Regions from separate parts of the Streptomyces sp. NBC_01471 genome, predicted to be linked through region 4. Evidence: riboswitches for the same ligand, from Rfam matches in the RefSeq annotation. Region 4 holds a riboswitch; each other region holds the start of a gene.
The links. A riboswitch is a leader RNA that binds a small molecule or an ion and turns the genes downstream of it on or off. The one in region 4 is predicted to bind cobalamin.

Region 1 (5,004 bases), 180 kb from region 4:
GAAGAGGTAGTGCCGGTCGCCCCGTCGGACGGGTGACCCGCTCGCCCGCGGGCGGGGCGGCCTCAGCTGTCGCAGGTCCCCCGGTCCGCGGCCTCAAGGGCGAAGTCGGACACGAGGTTCTGCTCGTCCACGGCGAAGCGGTAGCGCTCGGCCGGGGTACCGCCGGGGACGGGCGTCTCGAAGATGTAGTCGCCGACCTTCGTCAGCCGGGGGTAGGCGGCCTTGACCCTGGCCAGGCCGGTGCCCATGGTGATTCCCTCGGGTGTGCGGATCAGGTTCGTCCCGGTGATCACCACCACGCCCTTGCGGGGCTCGACGAAGACGCCGCCGCCGAGGTTCGGCTTGCCCTCGCTGGGAGCGAGGCGGTAGAAGTCGCACCCGGGGGATGTCTGCTTGTTCACCAGCAGACCGGTCTTCTCCGCATCGCGTTCGGACTGTCCGAGCTGAATGCCCTTGTAACCGTTCGGACCGAGGACACCACCGGGATCCCTGGGAACGCCCGTCGCGGCCGTGGCCGTGGCGGTGCCGAGCGTTCCGAGCAGCAGCAGTCCGGCTGACACCGCGGTCGCGGTCCTGGTGAGGCGTTTCATCGTGAGAGCTCCGTCCGTCTCGGGGCGTGGACCGTACTGTCTGCACGGCCGGGTCGCCCTGGGTCGCCGGCGGCCCGGGCCGGAAGGCAGTCCGGGGCAGGGCGCACGGCGGATAGCACCTGCCCAGTATCATCCCGAATGATCACGGGATAGGCGCATGTGAGCCATCCAGCCGCCATGGCACGGCCGATGGCGTGGACCGAACGGTTGACGGAAGCCGGCGATCCGGCCCGGCACGAGCCCCGCTCCGCTGCGGCGGACCAGGATGTACGCGGTCGTCCTCCGTGTCTCACGTCACCGTCCGCAATGTGGGCGGACGCCTCCGCGGAAGGACGTCTCCCTCTAGGCTGGCTGGTGCAACTGGTTCGCCCCGTCCGCCAGACGGGATGCGTCGTAAGAGGGAACCCGGTGGAAATCCGGGACTGCCCCGCAGCGGTAAGTGGGAACGACCGCCGTCATACGCACTGGGCCCGGCCGGGCCTGGGAAGCGACGGCCAGTAGAGGGAAACCCTTTCCGAGGGTGACCGCGCCCGCAAGTCCGAAGACCTGCCCGTTGCCCGTGCGCGACCGATCGCGTACGGACATCCCGGTGACCTCGTGGGCGGGTCGGCGCGTATACCGGCGGACGACCGTGCCTCGTGGCACGCGTGGACCGTCCGGTTCGTCACCCCTTCGCGTTCGCGTCCCGTCACCGGGATCTCAAGGAGTCATCTCGCGAAGGAGATTTCCGTGACAGCGAAGTCCGCAGCCGCGGCAGCACGGGCCACCGTGTACGGCTACCCCCGCCAGGGCCCGAACCGGGAACTGAAGAAAGCCATCGAGGGCTACTGGAAGGGCCGCACCAGCGCCGACGAACTGCGCGAGACCGCCGCAGGTCTGCGCCGGTCGAACTGGCAGCGCCTGGCGGAGTCCGGCATCCACGAGGTGCCCACCGGTGACTTCTCGTACTACGACCACGTGCTGGACACCAGTGTCATGGTCGGCGCGGTCCCGGAGCGGCACCGCGGGGCCGTCGAAACCGACGCGCTCGACGGTTACTTCGCGATGGCACGCGGCACCCAGGACGTGGCGCCCCTCGAAATGACCAAGTGGTTCGACACCAACTATCACTACCTGGTGCCCGAACTGGGCCCGGACACGGTGTTCACCACCGACTCCACCAAGCAGACCGGGGAGCTCAGGGAGGCGACCGCACTCGGCCTCACCGCCCGTCCCGTACTCGTAGGCCCGGTCACCTATCTGCTGCTGGCCAAGCCGGCGCCGGGCGTCGCGGCGGACTTCGAACCGCTGACCCTGCTGGACCGGCTGCTGCCCGTCTACGCCGAGGTCCTCGCCGATCTGCGTGCGGCAGGCGCGGAGTGGGTCCAGCTGGACGAGCCGGCTCTCGTCCAGGACCGCACCCCCGCCGATCTGAACGCCGCCGCACGCGCCTACCGTGAACTGGGCTCGCTGACCGACCGTCCCAAGCTGCTGGTCGCGTCCTACTTCGACCGGCTCGGCGACGCGCTTCCCGTCCTGGCCAAGGCCCCGGTGGAAGGCCTGGCGCTCGATTTCACCGAAGCTGCGGCGGCCAATCTCGGCGCGCTGGCCGCGATCGGCGGACTCCCCGGCAAGCGCCTTGTCGCCGGTGTGGTCAACGGGCGCAATATCTGGGCCAACGACCTGGAGAAGTCGCTCGCCACGCTGGGAACCCTGCTGGGGCTGGCCGACCGGGTGGACGTATCCGCCTCCTGCTCGCTCCTCCACGTGCCGCTCGACGCATCCGCCGAACGGGACGTCGACCCGCAGATCCTGCGCTGGCTCGCCTTCGCCCGGCAGAAGACCGCGGAGATCGCGACCCTCGCCAAGGGGCTCACCCAGGGGACCGGTGCCATCGCGGCCGAACTGGCCGCCAACCGCGCCGACCTGGCCTCCCGGGCAGGCTCGGCGATCACCCGCGACCCCGCCGTACGGGCCAGGGCCGCCGCAGTGACGGACGCCGACGCGCGCCGCTCCCAGCCCTACTCCGTGCGGGCCGCGGCGCAGCGCGCCCATCTCGGGCTGCCGCTCCTGCCGACCACCACCATCGGCTCGTTCCCGCAGACCACAGAGCTGCGCACGGCCCGCGCGGACCTGCGGGCCCGGCGTATCGATGCCGCCGGGTACGAGGAGCGCGTCAGGGCCGAGATCCAGCAAGTGATCGCCTTCCAGGAGAAGGCGGGGCTCGACGTCCTGGTGCACGGTGAGCCCGAGCGCAACGACATGGTGCAGTACTTCGCCGAGCAGCTCACCGGCTATCTGGCCACCCAGCAGGGCTGGGTCCAGTCGTACGGGACCCGCTACGTCCGCCCGCCGATCCTCGCGGGCGACATCTCCCGGCCGGAGCCGATGACGGTGCGCTGGACCACGTACGCCAACTCCCTGACCGACCGCCCGGTCAAGGGCATGCTCACCGGGCCCGTCACCATGCTCGCCTGGTCCTTCGTCCGTGACGACCAGCCGCTCGGCGACACCGCACGCCAGGTCGCACTCGCCCTGCGCGACGAGGTCAACGACCTGGAGTCGGCAGGGACCTCGGTCATCCAGGTCGACGAACCCGCCCTGCGCGAGACACTGCCGCTGCGCGTCGCCGACCGCGCCGCGTACCTGGACTGGGCCACCGAGTCCTTCCGGCTCACCACGAGCGGCGTCCGGTCCGACACCCAGATCCACACCCACATGTGCTACGCGGAATTCGGCGACATCGTCCAGGCCATCGACGACCTCGACGCCGACGTCATCAGCCTCGAAGCGGCCCGCTCCCACATGCAGGTCGCCCGCGAACTCGCCGAGCACGGCTACCCGCGCGAAGCCGGACCCGGCGTGTACGACATCCACTCCCCGCGCGTGCCGGGTACGGAGGAAGCGGCAGCACTCCTCCGCAAGGGACTTGAGGCCATCCCGGCCGAACGGCTGTGGGTCAACCCCGACTGCGGCCTGAAGACCCGCGGCTGGCCCGAGACCCGCGCCTCCCTGGAGAACCTCGTCGCCGCCGCCCGCGAGGTCCGCTCCGAACTGGCCGCCGGGGACGCCTGACCGGTGGACGGGGCCGGGCCGGACACCTTGCGGTCCGGCCCGGCCCCGCAGAACCGACACGTGTGCTGCTCCCCGGAGCCGTCCCCGCTCAGGCGGCGGAACGCTCGACGGCCGGGCGGCGGCGCAGGGCGGGCTGCTCGACGGCGGGCGGGTTGTAGATCATGTCCAGCGTTCCGACGTCGGTGCCCGGCGGCACGATGGCGTCGATCCGGTCGAGGACGTCGTCGCTCAGGATCGTCTCCGCGCCCGCGAGCAGGTCGTCCAGGTGGTTCATGGTGCGCGGGCCGATGATCGCGGAGGTGACGCCGGGGTGGGCGATCGCGAAGGCCGTCGCCAGATGCGTCAGCGGCATCCCGGCCTCCTCGGCGACCGGGATGAGCTGCTCGACGACGTCGAGCCGCCGCTCGTCGAGCAGGTGCTTGAAGCCGAAGCCGGACCGGTGGGTGTCGGCCTGCTTCCCCTTGCGGTAGCGGCCGGTGAGCATGCCGCCCGCGAGAGGGCTCCATACCAGGGCGCCCATCCCGTAACGCTCGCAGACCGGCAGCACCTCGCGCTCGATGCCCCGGTTGAGGATCGAGTACGGCGGTTGCTCGGTGCGGAACCGCTCCAGGCCGCGCCGCTCGGCGACCCACTGCGCCTCGACGATGTCCGACGCGGGGAAGGTGGAGGCGCCGATGGTGCGGACCTTGCCCGCGCGCACCAGGTCGGTGAGGGCGGAGAGGGTCTCTTCCACGTCGGTGTCCGGCGCGGGCCGGTGGACCTGGAACAGGTCGACGTGATCGGTCCGCAGCCGGCGCAGCGAGTCGTCGAGTGCGCGCACCAGCCAGCGCCGCGAGTTGCCCCGCTGGTTGGGGTCGTCCCCCATGGGGAGGTGGGCCTTGGTGGCCAGGACGACGTTGTCACGGCGGCCCTTGAGGGCCTTGCCGACGATCTCCTCGGACTCGCCGCGTGCGTAGGCATCGGCGGTGTCGACGAAGTTGATGCCCGCGTCCAGCGCCTTGTGGATGATGCGGACGGAGTCGTCGTGGTCGGGGTTGCCCAGGGCCCCGAACATCATCGCGCCGAGGCAGTAGGGACTGACCTTGATCCCGGTTCGCCCCAGTGTGCGGTACTTCATGTGTACTCCTTCTGGGTGTGGTTTCCGCCGCAGCGCGCTACGCTCACATAAGCGGAACGATGTTCCATCATCACGATACGGAACGTTGTTCCGGTTGGCAAAGAGGGGCACCCATGAACGACGGCACGACGACTGGAGCACCGACGGCCGGACAGCAGTCGCGCCAGCCGGTGCGCGCCGATGCACAGCGCAGCATCGACGCCCTGCTCACCGCCGCAGCGGAGGTGTTCTCCACCTCCGGCG
Region 2 (5,004 bases), 270 kb from region 4:
AGGACGACGCGCTGAGCGCGGACTGGCTGGAGGGGGCGCCGCTGCCGCGCGGTGTCAAGGACATGGTGTTCGCCATGACCAAGCGGACGGGGGAGAGCCCGGAGGCTTACGCGGCCCGGATCCTCGCGGTGCCGGGGGCGCTGCTGATCAAGGAAGCCGACCTCGCCCACAACGCCGACCCGCGGCGGCTGTCCGTACTGGACGCACCGACCAGGGAACGCCTCACGGCCAAGTACGCGCGGATGCGGGAGTTGTTGGGGCTCGGCTGACTCCACCCCGGTCCGCCCAGCTGCCATGGCCGGGGTGGGCCCCCGCCCATGGCCCGAGCGACGGAACACCTGCGGGCAGAACGCCCGCAGGCGCCACAGCCGGCGGGGCTCAGGTACGCGGCCGGTGCCCCCGTTCCTGTCGTGGGAAGCTCTGGTCGGCGCCCGGCAGTGTCGGCTTCGGGAGCGTGGCCACCTCCTCCTTTGCCTGCTCCAGCTGTTCAGCCGTGTCCTCCGGCAGGTGCGGCGGGCGGCGGTGGGCGTCGGAGAAGCGGAAGGCCGAGGTCAGATCGCCGAAGGTGCGGCGGCGCCACTGGGTGATGTTGGGTTCCCGTACCCCAGTGAACCGCTCCAGGAACTGGAGCGCCGACGTGTGGTCGAAGCGCTCGCCCGCGACCCAGCCACCCACGGTCCAGGGCGACACGATGATCGCGGGGACCCGGAAGCCGCCGCCGATCGGCAGCCCCTGGACGAACTCGTCCGCCGTGCCGGGCTTCGGGGTGGGGGGCGCCACGTGGTCGAACAGGCCGTCGTTCTCGTCGTAGTTGAGGATGAAGGCGGTCTTCGCCCACACCTTCGGATTGGACGCGATGGCCTCGATCTTCTGAGCCACGAAGTCCGCGCCCGCCGCCGGCAGGTAGTCCGGGTGTTCGGACTGGTAGCTCGTTGGCATGATCCAGGAGACGGCAGGCAGCCGGTCGTTGCGGGCGTCGTCCTCGAACGTGCCTTCCGGCTGCGGGCGCACTCCGCGTTCGTACAGCTCGTCACCGGGCTTGGCGTCCTTGAAGGACTGGAAGTTCTCCAGCATGTTGCACCCGTAGTCGTCGTCCTGCTGGTAGACCTTCCAGCTGACGCCCGCCGCCTGCAGCCGCTCCGCGTAGGTCGTCCAGCGGTACGGCGTGGGGGCGGTGTTGTTCAGGATCGGGCCGCCCTGGGTCCCGTTCGGGTCGAGTGTGCCCGTCATCCAGTACAGCCGGTTCGGCCAGGTGGGCCCGAACACCGAGCAGAAGTAGTTGTCGCAGATGGTGAAGGTCTCCGCCAGCGCGAACTGGAAGGGAATGTCCTCCCGCGTGTAGTAGCCCATGACGTAGGGGCCGTTGAGCCCGTCGGCCTTGCGGTGGGCGGGGAGCCACTGGTCCATCCGGCCGCCGTTCCACGCCTCGTGCTGTACGGACCAGGCGTGGCTGGTGGACGGGATGGCCTGGGCGCTCGACGTGTGCGTGTCCAGGTGGAACGGGAGCAGATAGCCCTTCGGATTCACGGTGTCGGGCTGGTAGAAGACCGGCTTGCCGTTGGCCAGCTTCTGCGCCTGTGGATCGCTGAAGCCGCGTACGCCGGACAGTGTGCCGAAGTAGTGGTCGAACGAGCGGTTCTCCTGCATCAGCATGACGACGTGTTCGATGTCGCGCAGGGAGCCGTGGCGCGGCGGCCCGGCCGCGACCGCCTTCTGCACGCTGGGCGGAAGCAGCGACAGTGCGGCCGCACCGCCGACCGCGCCTGCCGCTGAGCCAAGGAGTCTGCGTCGCGTCAACTCGGCCATGAACATCCCCTTCTCAAGCTCGGACGGGCCCCTTTCAGGGCCCTCCGGAAACTCTTGCGGGCAGCCGGTGAGGAGCAGAGGGGTGAAACGGTGAACACGTGGACAATGAGTGGCAAGGGGTTGGCCAAGCCAGAACCTTGTGTTCGCACACGGACGGATCCCGCCCGGATGTGGTCCGGGCGGGATCCGTGGTCTCCGGGATACGGAGGCGAAGCCGTCAGTGCATCAGCGTGCCAGTGGGGGAGGCCGGTGCCGGTCGGCAGCTCGTGGTGCACGCGCTGCCGGTGGTGCCCGCCACGGCAGTTGACGCACGCACAGCTGTGGGTGCGCCCACAGCCGGTGGCGCACGCGCAGTTGGTCAGCTGACGGGGGCCGTCGTCCGCGCCGTCGTGCCGTCCGCGTCGTGTGCCGGAGCTGTCCGCGGCAGGAGATGACGCTCGGCGAGGTGGCCGAAGATCATGCCGAACCCGGTCCACAGGGTGAGCTGGATGGCGAGTGCCGAGAGCCGGAACTGCCAGAGCAGAGTGGCCGGGAAGTCCTTGGGCACCTCGTTGATGGCGGGCAGGAACTCATAGGCGAGTCCGACCACCACGAGGAAAGCGGCGCCCGCCGACACAGTGGCGTTCCAGTTGCCCAGCCGGGGCGCGAGCCGCTTGCCGAGGATCACGGCGGCGACGGCGAGCAGCACGCTGAGGACCATCATCAGGAAGTACAGCGTGGTGCGTTTGCCGATGGTGCCGGGGTCGCCGACGGACGGCGGGTTGGCCGGGTACTTGAGGAACGGCACGACGTACACGGCGATCAGGGCGCCGGCCGACACCAGCACGGCTGTCGCCCGGGGGCCGAACCTGCCGGTACGGCCGAGTGCGAAGCAGAACGCGAGGGCGGCGATGCCGCCGACCGCGACGCCGAAGACGAGCACACCGGTGGCCAGGCCGGCTGTCGACTGGAGGGAGCGGCTGACCACCTCCATCTCGTGCTCGTGGCTGTGCGCGTCCTCGAAGGCGATGGCCGAGTCCACCCGCGGCTCACCGAGCAGATAGGCGACGACCAGCGCCAGCACACCGGCGGCGAGGCCGGCCAGCATGCCGCGGACGAGCAGGGCGCGTATGGATATGGAGTTCATGAGAGAGGTCCCCTGGACGTCAGCGGTCAGTGGCAGGGGAAGCCGAGAAGGTGACGCCCGTCATGGACCCACTCGTGCACATCCGTCCCGGAGACGAGCGAGGTGGCGCCCTGTTCGGCGCCGACGAAGTACAGCAGGATGAGCATGAGGATCCCGAAGAAGACCGCCCAGGGGGCGATGGCCTTGAGGGAGAGAGGAGCGATCGCCGGAGTGGCGGGGGCGCTCGGGGTGGGGGCAAGGGAGTTTGCCATGGCAGAACCTCCTGGGGAACACGCGTCCCGATCGTGGTGCCTGAGACGAAGGTGCTGGGTCTGACTTCCCGCAGAACGGGTTCACAGTGGCGCGACCGTGCCGGATTCCCACCGGACTTCCATCACACCCTCGTCATGTTCATGTGGACCGTACCGCTTGCCGGGCCGGCTCCGCTACGGTGCCGGTCGGCCGGACGGCCCGTCACACCCCGTGCCCGCCGCCCCCAACTCACGTGATCCGCTTGCCCTGCCGAGCGGACGGACACCGCGACGGGGACAGCGATGACGGTACGCGTGATGTTGATCTCACCTGCCCACAGCGCCGCACTGCGCGAAGCGCGCTTCGACGGCGAGGGGCCGCGGATCCCGCCGCGGCGCCGCACGGTGGTGAGTCCCTGCACGCGCTCCGCGAGCGGACGGGCACCTGGCTGGAAGGGCCGGCCGGCGGGGGCGGCCGGGGGCTGGCAGTGGCCGGTCCCGCCGTGGTGCGGGCCGCCGTACCGCAGGTGCCGGCCCTCCCCGGCGAGGTGCTCTGGCGGCTGGACGCGGCACCGTGACGCTGACCGAGCTGAGCGGCAGGGCCGGACGGTGGAACCTGCGCATCGGACGGCCGCTGGAACCGTGACCCGGGATGCGCGCCCGCAGCCGGTGCGCTCCGCTGGGAGGCACGCGACCGGACTGGACAGCACCGGACTGGCCGACCGGGCTGGACAGCGTCGGACCGGACAGCACCGGACTGGCACAGCACCGGACCGGCACAGCACCGGACCGGACCGGGCCGGACTGCACCGGAGGAGCTGGACCCGGGCGTACCGCGGGCAGTGCGCCGAGCATCACAGCCCGCGGGCCCGCTCTGCGGGAATCTTCGCTGGTCGTGACAGGCTGAAGCCCTTGTACAACATCAACACCGACGTCACCCCCGGCACCGGCATCACACCGGCTTCGAGGTGACAGACGCGAAAGGGCAGGGCGGTCATGGGAGAGCTGATTCTCGTACGGCACGGTGAGACCAGCTGGAGCCGCACCGGGAAACACACCAGCTGGACGGATCTGCCGCTGACGGCGTCCGGCGAGGAGCAGGCCCGCAAGGTCGCACCACTGCTGGCCCAGCGGCGCATCGCGCTCACCCTGACCAGCACGCTGACCCGGGCCAGGCGGACCGCCGAGCTGGCCGGGCTGGTGCCCGCCCACACCGACGCCGACCTGCACGAGTGGGACTACGGGGCGTACGAGGGCATCACCAGCGCGGAGATCCACCGGGACCGGCCCGACTGGGACCTGTGGACCGACGGAGTGGCCGAGGGGCCGCCCGAGCACCCCGGTGAGACCCCGCAGCAGGTCGGTGAGCGCGCCGACCGCGTCCTGAAGCGGGTCGACGTGGCGCTGCGCGACGCCGACCTCGACGGCGAGGGCGGAGACGTCGTCCTGGTCGCGCACGCCCACTTCCTGCGGGTGCTGACCGCGCGCCGCCTCGGCCTGCCGCCCTCCGCCGGAGCGCTCTTCCGGCTGGACACCGCATCCGTGAGCCGGATCGGCACGGAGCACGGCCGGCCCGCCCTCGCCGTGTGGAACCAGGTCCCGCAGCCCGTCAGCGGCTGACGGGCACCGTCCCGGCCGTCGTCTCGACCTCCAGCAGCGAGGCGCTCTGCCGCTCGGCCTCGAAGGCCGCGTGCCCGCCGCGCAGGCCGAACAGGCGCTTGCCGAGCAGGATGTAGAGCACCGCCAGGATGTTGATCGCCAGCGTGGCGATCTTCAGCCAGCTGACCTTCTCGGTGAGTTCGTAGACCTCCAGCGGCAGGAACACCGCGGTGGCGATGACGG
Region 3 (5,004 bases), 5.8 Mb from region 4:
CCCGCAGCACGTCCTCCCCGTACGGAGCGGCCACGGCGGACTCGCGCACCGTGCCCCGCATCGACACCCGCAGCCCGTCCTCCTCGTCGATGCCCAGACCGTGTGCGAACGGCAGGACACCGTAGGTCCGCCGCCCGGTCAGCCCGTACAGCATGTCGAGCCCCGGTTCGAGCAGGGACACGTCGCCGCGGAACTTGTTGACCAGGTACCCGGCGACGAGCGACTGGTCCTCGGCGCTCAGCAGCGCCGTCGTACCGAAGAACGACGCGAAGACACCGCCCCGGTCGATGTCGCCGACGACGACCACCGGGAACCGCGCGGCGCGCGCGATGCCCATGTTGACGATGTCGGTGCGCCGCAGATTGATCTCGGCCGGACTCCCCGCCCCCTCGCAGATCACCGCGTCATACATGCCCCGGAGCTGGTCCAGACAGTCCGTCACCGTGCCGAGCAGCGATTCCTGGCGGCCGCCGTGGTAGCCGCGGGCGCTCATCTCGCCCACCGGCTTCCCCATCAGCACGACCTGGCTCGACCGGTCGCTCCCCGGCTTGAGCAGCACCGGGTTCATCAGCGCCGTGGGCTCGACCCGCGCCGCCTGCGCCTGCATCGCCTGGGCCCGCCCGATCTCCGCGCCCTCGCGGGTGACGAACGAATTGAGCGACATGTTCTGCGCCTTGAAGGGGGCGACCTTCACACCCTGGCGCACCAGCCACCGGCAGATGCCCGCCGTGACCACGCTCTTCCCCGCGTCCGACGTGGTTCCGGCCACCAGTAGTCCGCCACTCATCCGCGCACCTTCCTCACCACGAGAGCTGCCGCGAGCGCCAGCAGGGACACCCGGCGCGACAGCCGCACCGCGCGCTCGATGTCGCCGGCGGCAACGGGCCGGCCGCCGGCGTTCAGTACCGCCCGGTGCTCGACCCGGCCGCCGTACGCGAGGGTGCCGCCGAGCCGTACGCCCAGCGCGCCCGCGAACGAGGCCTCCACCGGGCCCGCGTTGGGGCTCGGGTGGCCGCCCGCGTCCGACCGCCAGGCCCGCAGGGCGCCGCGCGGGTCCTCGCCCGCGAGCACCGCGAGTACGGCGGTGAGCCGGGCGCCCGGCCAGCCGGCCAGGTCGTCGAGCCGGGCGGATGCCCAGCCGTACCGCAGATGACGGGGGGACTTGTGGCCGACCATCGCGTCCAGGGTGTTCACCGCCCGGAACCCGGCGAGACCGGGCACCCCGGCCAGGGCGCCCCAGACCAGTGCGCCCACCACCGCGTCGGAGGTGTTCTCGGCCACGGACTCCACGACGGCCCGCGCGATCTGCTGCGCGTCGAGCGCCTGCGGATCGCGTCCGCACAGATGCGGCAGCCGCTCCCTGGCCGCCTCGACGTCTCCCGCGGCCAGCGCGTCGCCCACCGCGCGGGCCTCACGCCCCAGCGAAGTGCCGCCGACGACGGCCCAGGTGGCGGCGGCGGTCAGCGCGACACCCGCCGCGGGCCGGCCGCGTACGGCACGTCCGGCCAGTACGGCGGCGCCCGTCGCGCCCCCGGCGCAGACCGCGGTGTGCAGGGCGCCCCACCCGCGGTGGTCGCGCCAGAGCCGGCGCTCGACGGCGGCGGCGGCCCGCCCGAAGGCGGCGACGGGGTGCCCGCGCCGGGGGTCGGCGAAGAGGAGGTCTGCCAGGAGGCCCGTGGTGGCGCCGTACACGAAGACACGCTCGGCACGCATGGGTCAGCAGCCCGGTATGCCTCGGCGGGCCCGTTCAGCAGCCGTACTCGGAGCGTCGGGCGGTTCGGGCAGCAGGCGGCCGCGCATGGCGTAGTCCTCACTCAGGGTGTCCGCGCCCTGGTTCGACGTGACCGGCGGTGAGAGTTCCTGGCTCCCGGGGTGCGACCCCCGGTGACAGTGGCGGGACCGCGCCGGATTCGCACCGGACTTCCTCTCCTGCCGCCGTATTGGCCCCGGAAGTCCACCACGGTCGGCGAACACCCGTCAACTCACCCTTGACCTGCGACGGGGCCGTGTGCGGAGCCCCACACGGGCCGCTCACACGGGCCGCCCGCCCGGCGGCCGTTGGCGGGCCGCCGGGCGGGCGGGGTGACGCGGTCGGTGGTGCGGGGCGGCGTGGTGGTCAGGCGACGATCAGATAGATCCCGTACGCCACGGCCGCCGCGCAGAGCGCGAAGCAGGCGTACGAACCGGCCCGCGCGGCCGGCGCCGGGCCCCGGCCCGCACCGGCAGGTGTCGCGGCGGCGGGTGCGGTGGCGCTGCCTGCCTCCGGCGCGGGCCTCCGCGCGAGGCCCACCACGCCGAGGGTGAACAGGCCCACCAGTCCGACGGTGGCCACGAGGCTGACGCCGAAGACGGTGCCGAGTGCTGCCCAGTCGATGTCCATGCTGCGGTGTCCTTCTCCTTCAGACCGTGGCGGGCCGGGTGGGCTCCGGTGCGGCGCCGACCGGTGCGGGGATGGTGGTGCGGAGACCGTCGGAGACCGCGCCGGCCGGCGGCGGCGGGGTGACGGCCGCGACGGCCGCGGTCACCACACCCGGGGGCTCGTCCGACCCGGCAGGATCGTCGGGGGTGACACTGTGCTGGCCCACCGGCCTGCGGCGGGAGAGCGACCAGATGACACCGGAGCCCGCGATCAGCAGGACGGCGACCGCGCCGATGCCCCAGGGGCCGCGGCCGGTCAGATACTCGGCGCCCGCGCCGACGATCGCGGCGGCGGGCAGGGTCAGGCACCAGGCGACGAACATCCGGGTCGCGGTGGACCAGCGGACTACCCCGCCCTTGCGGCCGACGCCCGCGCCCATCACGGCGCCCGAGCAGACCTGGGTGGTGGAGAGCGAGAAGCCGAGGTGCGAGGAGGCCAGGATCACGGTCGCCGCACCGGTCTGGGCGGCGAAGCCCTGCTGCGGCCGCAGCTCCGTGAGCCCCTTGCCCATGGTCTTGATGATGCGCCAGCCGCCCAGGTAGGTGCCCAGCGCGATGGCGGTGCCCGCGGAGACGATGACCCACAGGGGCGGGTTCGATCCGGGTGCGATGACATGGCCGGTCACCAGGGCGAGGGTGATGACGCCCATGGTCTTCTGCGCGTCGTTGGTGCCGTGGGCGAGCGAGACCAGACCGGCGGACGCGATCTGACCGGCCCGGTAGCCCCTGGCGGCTGACTTCTCGTCCGTACGGCGGCCGATCCGGTACGTCAGCCTGGTCGCCAGCAGGGCCGCGACTCCGGCGACGACGGGCGCGGCGACCGCGGGGAGCAGAACCTTGGTGATGACGACATCGCCGTTGACACCGGACGAGCCGACCGACATCAGCGTGGCTCCGATGAGCCCGCCGAAGAGTGCGTGGGAGGAACTGGACGGCAGGCCGAGCAGCCAGGTCAGCAGGTTCCAGAGGATGGCACCGACGAGTGCCGCGAAGATCACTTCTGTGGTGATGCCCTGTTCATTGATGATCCCGCCGGAGATCGTCCTGGCGACCTCGACGGACAGGAAAGCCCCGACAAGGTTGAGCGCGGCGGACATGGCCACCGCGGTCTTCGGTTTGAGAGCGCCGGTCGAGATGGTGGTCGCCATCGCGTTGGCCGTGTCGTGGAAACCGTTCGTGAAGTCGAACACGAGAGCGGTAATGATCACGATCCCAAGGAGCAGGGTCAAGTGTTCCATTTACCTGGGCAATCGTTCGAGGTCATTGACGAGATGAACGTAGGCAACCTGGGTGAACGGAAGATGAACTGGGCCGGGCGCTGTGGTGACCCTGCCCGGAGGCCTCTGTTCCGCTCCCCGCGGGCCGCTGCCCCGGCGGCCTGCCGGGGCGCCCGGGCGCCTGGCATCATCGCGTGGACGGGCGCAGGTGCCCGGAGCGGCACAGCGGGCAGACGTGCGGCGAGGCAGACGTGATGGGGGCAGACGTGATGGGGGAGACGCCGGTGGCGCCCGAGGAGACCGATCCGCTCGCGAGAGCCTGGCACGAGCTCGTCGCCACCGCCCGCAGGACCGCTTCCGAAGGGCTGGTCGTGGGCACATCGGGCAATGTCTCGGTGCGCTGCGGCGACCTGGTCCTGGTCACCCCCAGCGGCGTGCCGTACGAGAGGCTCGGCCCGGGCGACACCGTCGCCGTCGACCTGGACGGCCACCAGGTGCTCGGCGAGCTGAAACCGACCAGCGAACTGCCCCTGCACCTGGCCGTCCACCGCGCCACCACCGCCACCGCCGTGGTCCACACCCACGCGGTGCACGCGACGGCGGTCTCCACCCTCGTCCCCGAGCTGCCCGTCGTCCACTACATGGCCGCTGCGCTGGGCGGCCCGGTGCGCGTCGCCCCGTACGCGCTCTACGGAAGCGACGAGCTGGCCGCGAACATGCTCACCGCCCTCGCGGACCGGTCCGGCTGCCTCCTCCAGAACCACGGAACGGTCACCTACGGCAGCTCGCTCGACCAGGCCTATGACCGCACCGCCCAGCTGGAGTGGATGTGCCGGCTCTGGCTGACCGCGTCCGCGCTGCCCGGCCGGGCCCCGTCCCTGCTGTCGCCGGGGCAGCTGGCCGAGGTCACCGAGAAGCTCCGGGGATACGGCCAGCCCGGCTAGGCCCTGTCCGGCCCGGCCCCGTTTGCTCCGGCCGGCTGGCAGCCGGGCCCGCCCCCACCGACACTGGAGGAGTGCGCCCGGCAACCGCGACGGCAATGGCCGTCACCACTCTGATCGGCGTCGGCGCGGCCGCGGCAGCGGCCGGCCGGCTGGCCGCCGACGCCGCGCTCAAGGCGCCGCACGGCCGGGCCCTGCCCGCCGAACCCCGGCTCTCCGTCCACGCCACGGCCCCCGGCCGGGTCACCCTCACCCGGTGCCTGGCCTCGCTGCGCCCCGGTGTGTACGGGCTGGAGGGTCCCGGAGTCCACGCGGTCGTCGGGCCGGTGATCGACGGCGGCTCCGAGACCGCCGACACCGTCGTACGCCGTCTCGACCGGGTCACCTACGGCACACTCGCCCCCGGCACCAAGGCCCGGCTCACCCCG
Region 4 (5,004 bases):
TCCGTGGTGAGGGCAGCGCCGCGGCGCTCCCCGTCGGGCAGGTCGGCGAGGTGTGCGTCCGGGGCGAGACCGTGATGCTCGGCTACTACGAGGACCCGGAGCGCACCGCCGATGCGCTGCACGACGGTTGGCTGCGCACCGGGGACCTGGGCTACCTCGACGCCGAGGGGTACCTCTACCTCGTCGACCGGGCCAAGGACATCATCGTCACCGGCAGCACCAGCGACAACGTCTACTCCCGGGTCCTGGAGGACTTCCTGCTCACGCTGCCCGGTGTGCGCAACGCGGCGGCCCTGGGCGTACCCGACGAGGAGTACGGCGAGGCCGTACAGATCTTCCTGGCCGTGGCGGAGGGCGCCGAGATCGACCCGGATGCGGTCCGCGCCTCGGTGACCGCCGAGTTGGGAGAGCTGTACGCGCCCCGGGAGACGGTCCTGCTGGACCAGCTGCCGACGACCAAGGTCGGCAAGGTGGACAAGAAGGCGCTGCGCGCCGCGTGGACGAAGGCGTGACCGGGATACGCGGCAACGAGGCAACGAGCAGAATGTGAAGGCCTGATCCACTCGGATTTACGTTCCGCCCCGTGCGGCGGGGGCGCGTCCGGCGGCGAGCCGGGCGACCTCCTCGACGCCGGGGCGGGCATACCGCTCCAACGGTGTGGCGCAGGTCCGGGAGCTCGGCGACGGCGGCTGTCTGCGCGTGCTGGAGGGGGCGAGGACCACGTCACGGTCTGCTGGATCGGTGCCCACGGCCGGATCCCACCGTCGCCCGACGGCGGGGTGCCGGGTGCGTCCGGGAGCCGGGCTGGGAGCGCGACTTCTCCGGAGCGGACGCGTGAATCACAGCTCCACCACCGGAGGAATCCATGACGGAGAAGAAAGCCGGTACGGACTGGCCTGCATGGCAGGCCAGTTGGGACCGGCAGCAGGAGTGGTACATGCCCGACCGTGAAGAGCGGTTCCGGGCCATGCTCGACATGACCGAGGCCCTGATCGGCCCAGCCCCCGTGATTCTGGACCTCGCCTGCGGCACCGGCACCATCACGGACCGCGTCCTGCGGCGCTTTCCCGATGCCCGGTGCACCGGAGTCGACCTGGACCCCGCGCTGCTCACCATTGCCGCCCACTCATTCGCCGACGACCGGCGGGTGGAGTTCGTGACGGCGGACCTCACCGATCCGGGCTGGACCCGGGCGCTGCCGCGCCGCTCCTACGACGCGGTCCTCACGGCTACCGCGCTGCACTGGCTGGACACCGAGCCGCTGCGCGCCCTCTACCGCCAACTGACGGGAGTGCTCAGGGAAGGAGGTGTCTTCCTCAACGCCGACCACATGGTGGACGAGTCCGCGCCGATCCTCAACGCCGCGGCCCGTGCCCACGCCGAGGCGCGCAAGGAACGTGAACAGGCCGCCGGGGCGCAGGACTGGGCCGCCTGGTGGAGCGCGGTCGCCGAGGACCCGGCGCTCTCGGAACCCGTACGACGGCGGTTCGTCCTGCTGGGCGACCCCCGGGTGCCGCTCGACGCCCCTCGCCCGGCGCGGCCCACCACCACCGACTGGCATACGCGGACCCTGCGGGAGGCCGGTTTCCGGGAGGCACGCCCGATCTGGTGTTCACCCAGTGACGCGGTGGTCGCCGCACTGCGGTGACCTGACCTTCCTGTGCGTCGAGCGAGCCGAAGCCGCATGACCGGCCCGCTCTGGCCGGTCATGCGGCTCTGGCGCATCGTGGTTGCGCGAGGTGGTCAGCTCCGGGACTTGGCCTGCGGTGCAGCCTCCGCGTCGACCAAGGGAAGTCGCCGCAACCCACCGGCCCCCTGGCGCGCGCCGTGAACAAGACGTTCCTCCGCACCTTGCGCGTCAGCGCTGCCGGGACCAGCTGATCGCACTCCCCGGAGCCGGGAGCAGAGCCGGGTCCGGCTCCGCTCGTCCCGTGCGCCACAATGGGTGCACGAGGCGACGGGGATCAGGAAGCCGGTGCGAGTCCGGCGCGGTCCCGCCACTGTGACCGGGAAGCGGTCCTCCTGCATGTCACTGTCCGCGGCTGCGGATGGGAAGGCGGAGGCGAGCGATGATCCGGGAGCCAGGAGACTGACCCGTCGCCGGTCCGACAGCAGGGGCGAGGACACCCCGGAGAGGATCGACTGTGATGACGCATGCCCGGACGGAGCCGGTACACCGGCCGGAACTCGGCAACCGGCCAGGCCCCGGCAGGCGGAGCGTGCTGGCCGCCGGGGGCGCCCTGGCACTTGCCGCGTCCTCCGGCCTGCTCACCGGCTGCGGCGCGGACGGGAAGGACGGGGGAGGCGGCGACCGGTTCCGCGCCGCGTTCACGGCCGGCGGCTCGCAGGAGACCCTCGACCCCCACATCGCCCCGAACTTCGTCGACCAGGCCCGCGCCAAGGCCCTGTACGACACGCTCGGCACGTACGCGGACGACATGTCCGTCCGCAAGCGTCTCGCGGAGTCCTGGGAGAGCGACGCCTCCGGAACCCGCTGGCGAATACGTCTGCGCAAGGCGGACTTCCACGACGGGAAACCGGTGACCGCGAAGGACGTTCTCTACAGTTACCGCCGTGCCGCGGACCCCGCCACCGGCTCCCCCTCGCAGGTACTGCTGTCAGCGATCGACTTCGACGCCACCAGGGCCGAGGGCGCGCGATCCGTCCTCTTCGTGTTGAAGGCGCCGAACTTCGAGTTCCCCACTGTCTTCGCCGGCCCCGGTACCGAGATCATCCCCGACGGTACGAGGGACTTCCGCAAGCCCGTCGGCTCCGGGCCCTTCACCTTTGTGTCCTTCACGCCCGGTGGCACCGCCCGCTACCGGCGCTGGGCCGACCACTGGGACGGCGCCCCGCACATCGCCGAGCTGGAGATCGTCCCCGCGAACGAGGAGTCGGCGCGGCTCAACGCGCTGCTGTCCGGACAGGTCCACTACGCCTCCGACATGGCCGGCGCCTCCGTGGACCGGCTGAAGAAGGAGGGCTCGACGCGACTGCTCACCGCGGAACGGGCCACCGCCCAGCAGCTGCTGCTGCGCACCGGCCGGAAGCCGTTCGACGACCCGCGGCTGGTGCGGGCCGTGCAGCTCGGGCTCGACCGCGAGGCGCTGGTCCGGGTCGCGCTGGCCGGGCACGGTGAGGCGGGGAACGACCTCTTCGGCATGGGCCTGCGCGGCTACCCGCAAGGTCTCAGGCCCCGCGAACGGGACGTCGGCGAGGCGCGGAGCCTGGTGAAGGCGGCCGGCGCGGAGGGGCTGCACATCACCGTGGAGACCAGCTCCGTCGACGCCACGTGGGAGACAGCCGCGGACCTGATGGCGCGGCAGCTGCGCGAGGTGGGGCTGAAGCTGACCGCCAACACCCGTGCGGCCAGCACGTATTTCAGCGAGATCAGGACGCAGGGCGTCGCCGCCTTCAACACCACCTCCACGCTGCCCGTGTCCGACTTCCTCCAGCAAAGGGTCCGCGGTGGAGCGGCCCGCAACCAGACGCAGTACGCATCGAAGAAGTTCGACGCGCTGCTGGAGCGCTCCCGGACCACTCGCGACGAGAAGGACCGGCCGGCGCTGCTCGCGCGCGCCCAGAAGATCGCCCGGGACGAGTCCGGGCTGCTGGTGTGGGCGTTCTCCGATGCCAACGACGCGATCGGCCCGTCGGTCCGCGGACTGCGCGCGGCACCGCCGAACTCGCACGACTGGGCCCGGTTCGACCGGGTCCGCATCGGCTGACGTGCGCGCCTATGTCCTGCGGCGCTCACTGCTGGCAGTGCTTCAGTGCCTGATGGTGCTGGTCACCGTGTTCGCCGTCGGTTCGCTGCTGCCAGGGGACACGGCCGACGTGCTCCGCGGTGAACTCGGCACGTCCGAACAAGTCGCCTCGCTCCGAAGCCAGTTGGGGCTTGACGAGCCGGCCTGGGCCCGCTTCTGGCACTGGCTCGGCCAGCTGCTCACCGGCGACTTCGGGCACTCCCTGACGACCGGGCTGCCGGTGGGCGACGACATCGGCCGCCGCATCGGGGTGACGCTGCTGCTGGGCGTTCCGGCGCTGATACTGGTCACGGTCCTGGCGCCACTCCTCGGCACGGTGTCGGGGCTGCGGGAGGGCAGCCGCGTCGACCGGACGCTGAACACGGCGACTGTTCTGCTGCACGCCGTACCGGAGTTCGTGCTCGGGCTGCTGCTGGTTGCCTCCGTGTCGCTGGCGGCCGGGCTGCTGCCCGCCACCGCGGTCGGCATGGACACGGGCGCGCTGCTGGCGCAGCCGGCCGTGCTGGTGCTGCCCGTCACCGTACTGACGGCCCGGCACCTGTGTGATCTGGCGCGGCAGATCCGGGCCGGTGTGGCGGCGGGGCGGCACGGTGCCGTCGCCGGGCACCTGCGGCTTCTGGGGATGCGGGAGCGGACGGTGGTGCTGCGCCATGTACTGCCGGGCGCCCTGGGTCCCGCAGCGCAGCAGTTCGCCCGCTGCGTGGAGGGGCTGCTGGGCGGCACCGTGCTGGTGGAGGCCGTGTTCGGCTTCCGCGGTCTTGGCAGCGGTTTCGTCGAGGCCGTGCAGAACCGGGACCTGCCCCAGGTGCAGACGTACGCGCTGCTGTTCACCGGCACCGCCGTCGCGGTGAACCTGCTCGGGGACCTGGCCGCCCACCGGCTGGCGCCGTACCGGGAGGTGGCGGCGTGACCTTGTGGGAGAAGTCCGATGCCGTGAACGCCGGCGGGAGCCGTGGCCGGTGGACCGGTGGCGCCGTGCGCACCGGCCGGCCCCGCCGGCCGTGGATCGCTCTGGTGCTGCTCGGCGTGCCGGTGCTCGCAGCCCTGCTGGGGCCGTGGGTGGCCGGTAACGCGCCGTCGGCGGAGGGCGCGCTGCCGTCGCAGCCGCCCGGAGCGGGGCACCCGCTCGGTACGGATGTCCTGGGCCGGGACGTGCTGTGGCTCGTGCTGCACGGCGGTGCCTCGGTGCTGGGCAGCGCCCTGGGGGCCCTGCTGATCGGCATGGCCGCGGGGGCGC

Region 1: it holds a riboswitch for cobalamin, as region 4 does, so the genes downstream of both, metE (5-methyltetrahydropteroyltriglutamate--homocysteine S-methyltransferase) here and OG285_RS02445 (ABC transporter substrate-binding protein) in region 4, are expected to answer to the same signal.
Region 2: it holds a riboswitch for cobalamin, as region 4 does, so the genes downstream of both, OG285_RS03660 (CbtB-domain containing protein) here and OG285_RS02445 (ABC transporter substrate-binding protein) in region 4, are expected to answer to the same signal.
Region 3: it holds a riboswitch for cobalamin, as region 4 does, so the genes downstream of both, OG285_RS28555 (cobalamin biosynthesis protein) here and OG285_RS02445 (ABC transporter substrate-binding protein) in region 4, are expected to answer to the same signal.

What each region holds. Positions count from the first base shown of each region.
Region 1 covers NZ_CP109450.1:387,827-392,830, forward strand. The annotation lists gene OG285_RS01625 (SAM-dependent methyltransferase) at 1-10, shown strand, start outside; gene OG285_RS01630 (hypothetical protein) at 63-590, opposite strand; cobalamin riboswitch at 935-1,159, shown strand; gene metE (5-methyltetrahydropteroyltriglutamate--homocysteine S-methyltransferase) at 1,320-3,644, shown strand; gene OG285_RS01640 (aldo/keto reductase) at 3,733-4,761, opposite strand; gene OG285_RS01645 (TetR/AcrR family transcriptional regulator) at 4,875-5,004, shown strand, end outside.
Region 2 covers NZ_CP109450.1:840,322-845,325, reverse strand. The annotation lists gene OG285_RS03675 (HD domain-containing protein) at 1-269, shown strand, start outside; gene OG285_RS03670 (alkaline phosphatase family protein) at 379-1,806, opposite strand; gene OG285_RS03665 (CbtA family protein) at 2,165-2,932, opposite strand; gene OG285_RS03660 (CbtB-domain containing protein) at 2,959-3,183, opposite strand; adenosylcobalamin (AdoCbl) riboswitch at 3,187-3,331, opposite strand; partial or broken gene OG285_RS03655 (histidine phosphatase family protein) at 3,546-3,808, shown strand; gene OG285_RS03650 (hypothetical protein) at 4,017-4,160, opposite strand; gene OG285_RS03645 (histidine phosphatase family protein) at 4,159-4,782, shown strand; gene OG285_RS03640 (DUF2127 domain-containing protein) at 4,772-5,004, opposite strand, start outside.
Region 3 covers NZ_CP109450.1:6,382,600-6,387,603, forward strand. The annotation lists partial or broken gene OG285_RS28550 (cobyric acid synthase) at 1-787, opposite strand, end outside; gene OG285_RS28555 (cobalamin biosynthesis protein) at 784-1,713, opposite strand; cobalamin riboswitch at 1,834-1,975, opposite strand; gene OG285_RS28560 (hypothetical protein) at 2,117-2,380, opposite strand; gene OG285_RS28565 (anion permease) at 2,400-3,656, opposite strand; gene OG285_RS28570 (class II aldolase/adducin family protein) at 3,890-4,579, shown strand; gene OG285_RS28575 (alpha/beta hydrolase family protein) at 4,651-5,004, shown strand, end outside.
Region 4 covers NZ_CP109450.1:570,389-575,392, reverse strand. The annotation lists gene OG285_RS02455 (class I adenylate-forming enzyme family protein) at 1-512, shown strand, start outside; gene OG285_RS02450 (trans-aconitate 2-methyltransferase) at 866-1,648, shown strand; cobalamin riboswitch at 1,927-2,113, shown strand; gene OG285_RS02445 (ABC transporter substrate-binding protein) at 2,148-3,728, shown strand; gene OG285_RS02440 (ABC transporter permease) at 3,730-4,677, shown strand; gene OG285_RS02435 (ABC transporter permease) at 4,674-5,004, shown strand, end outside.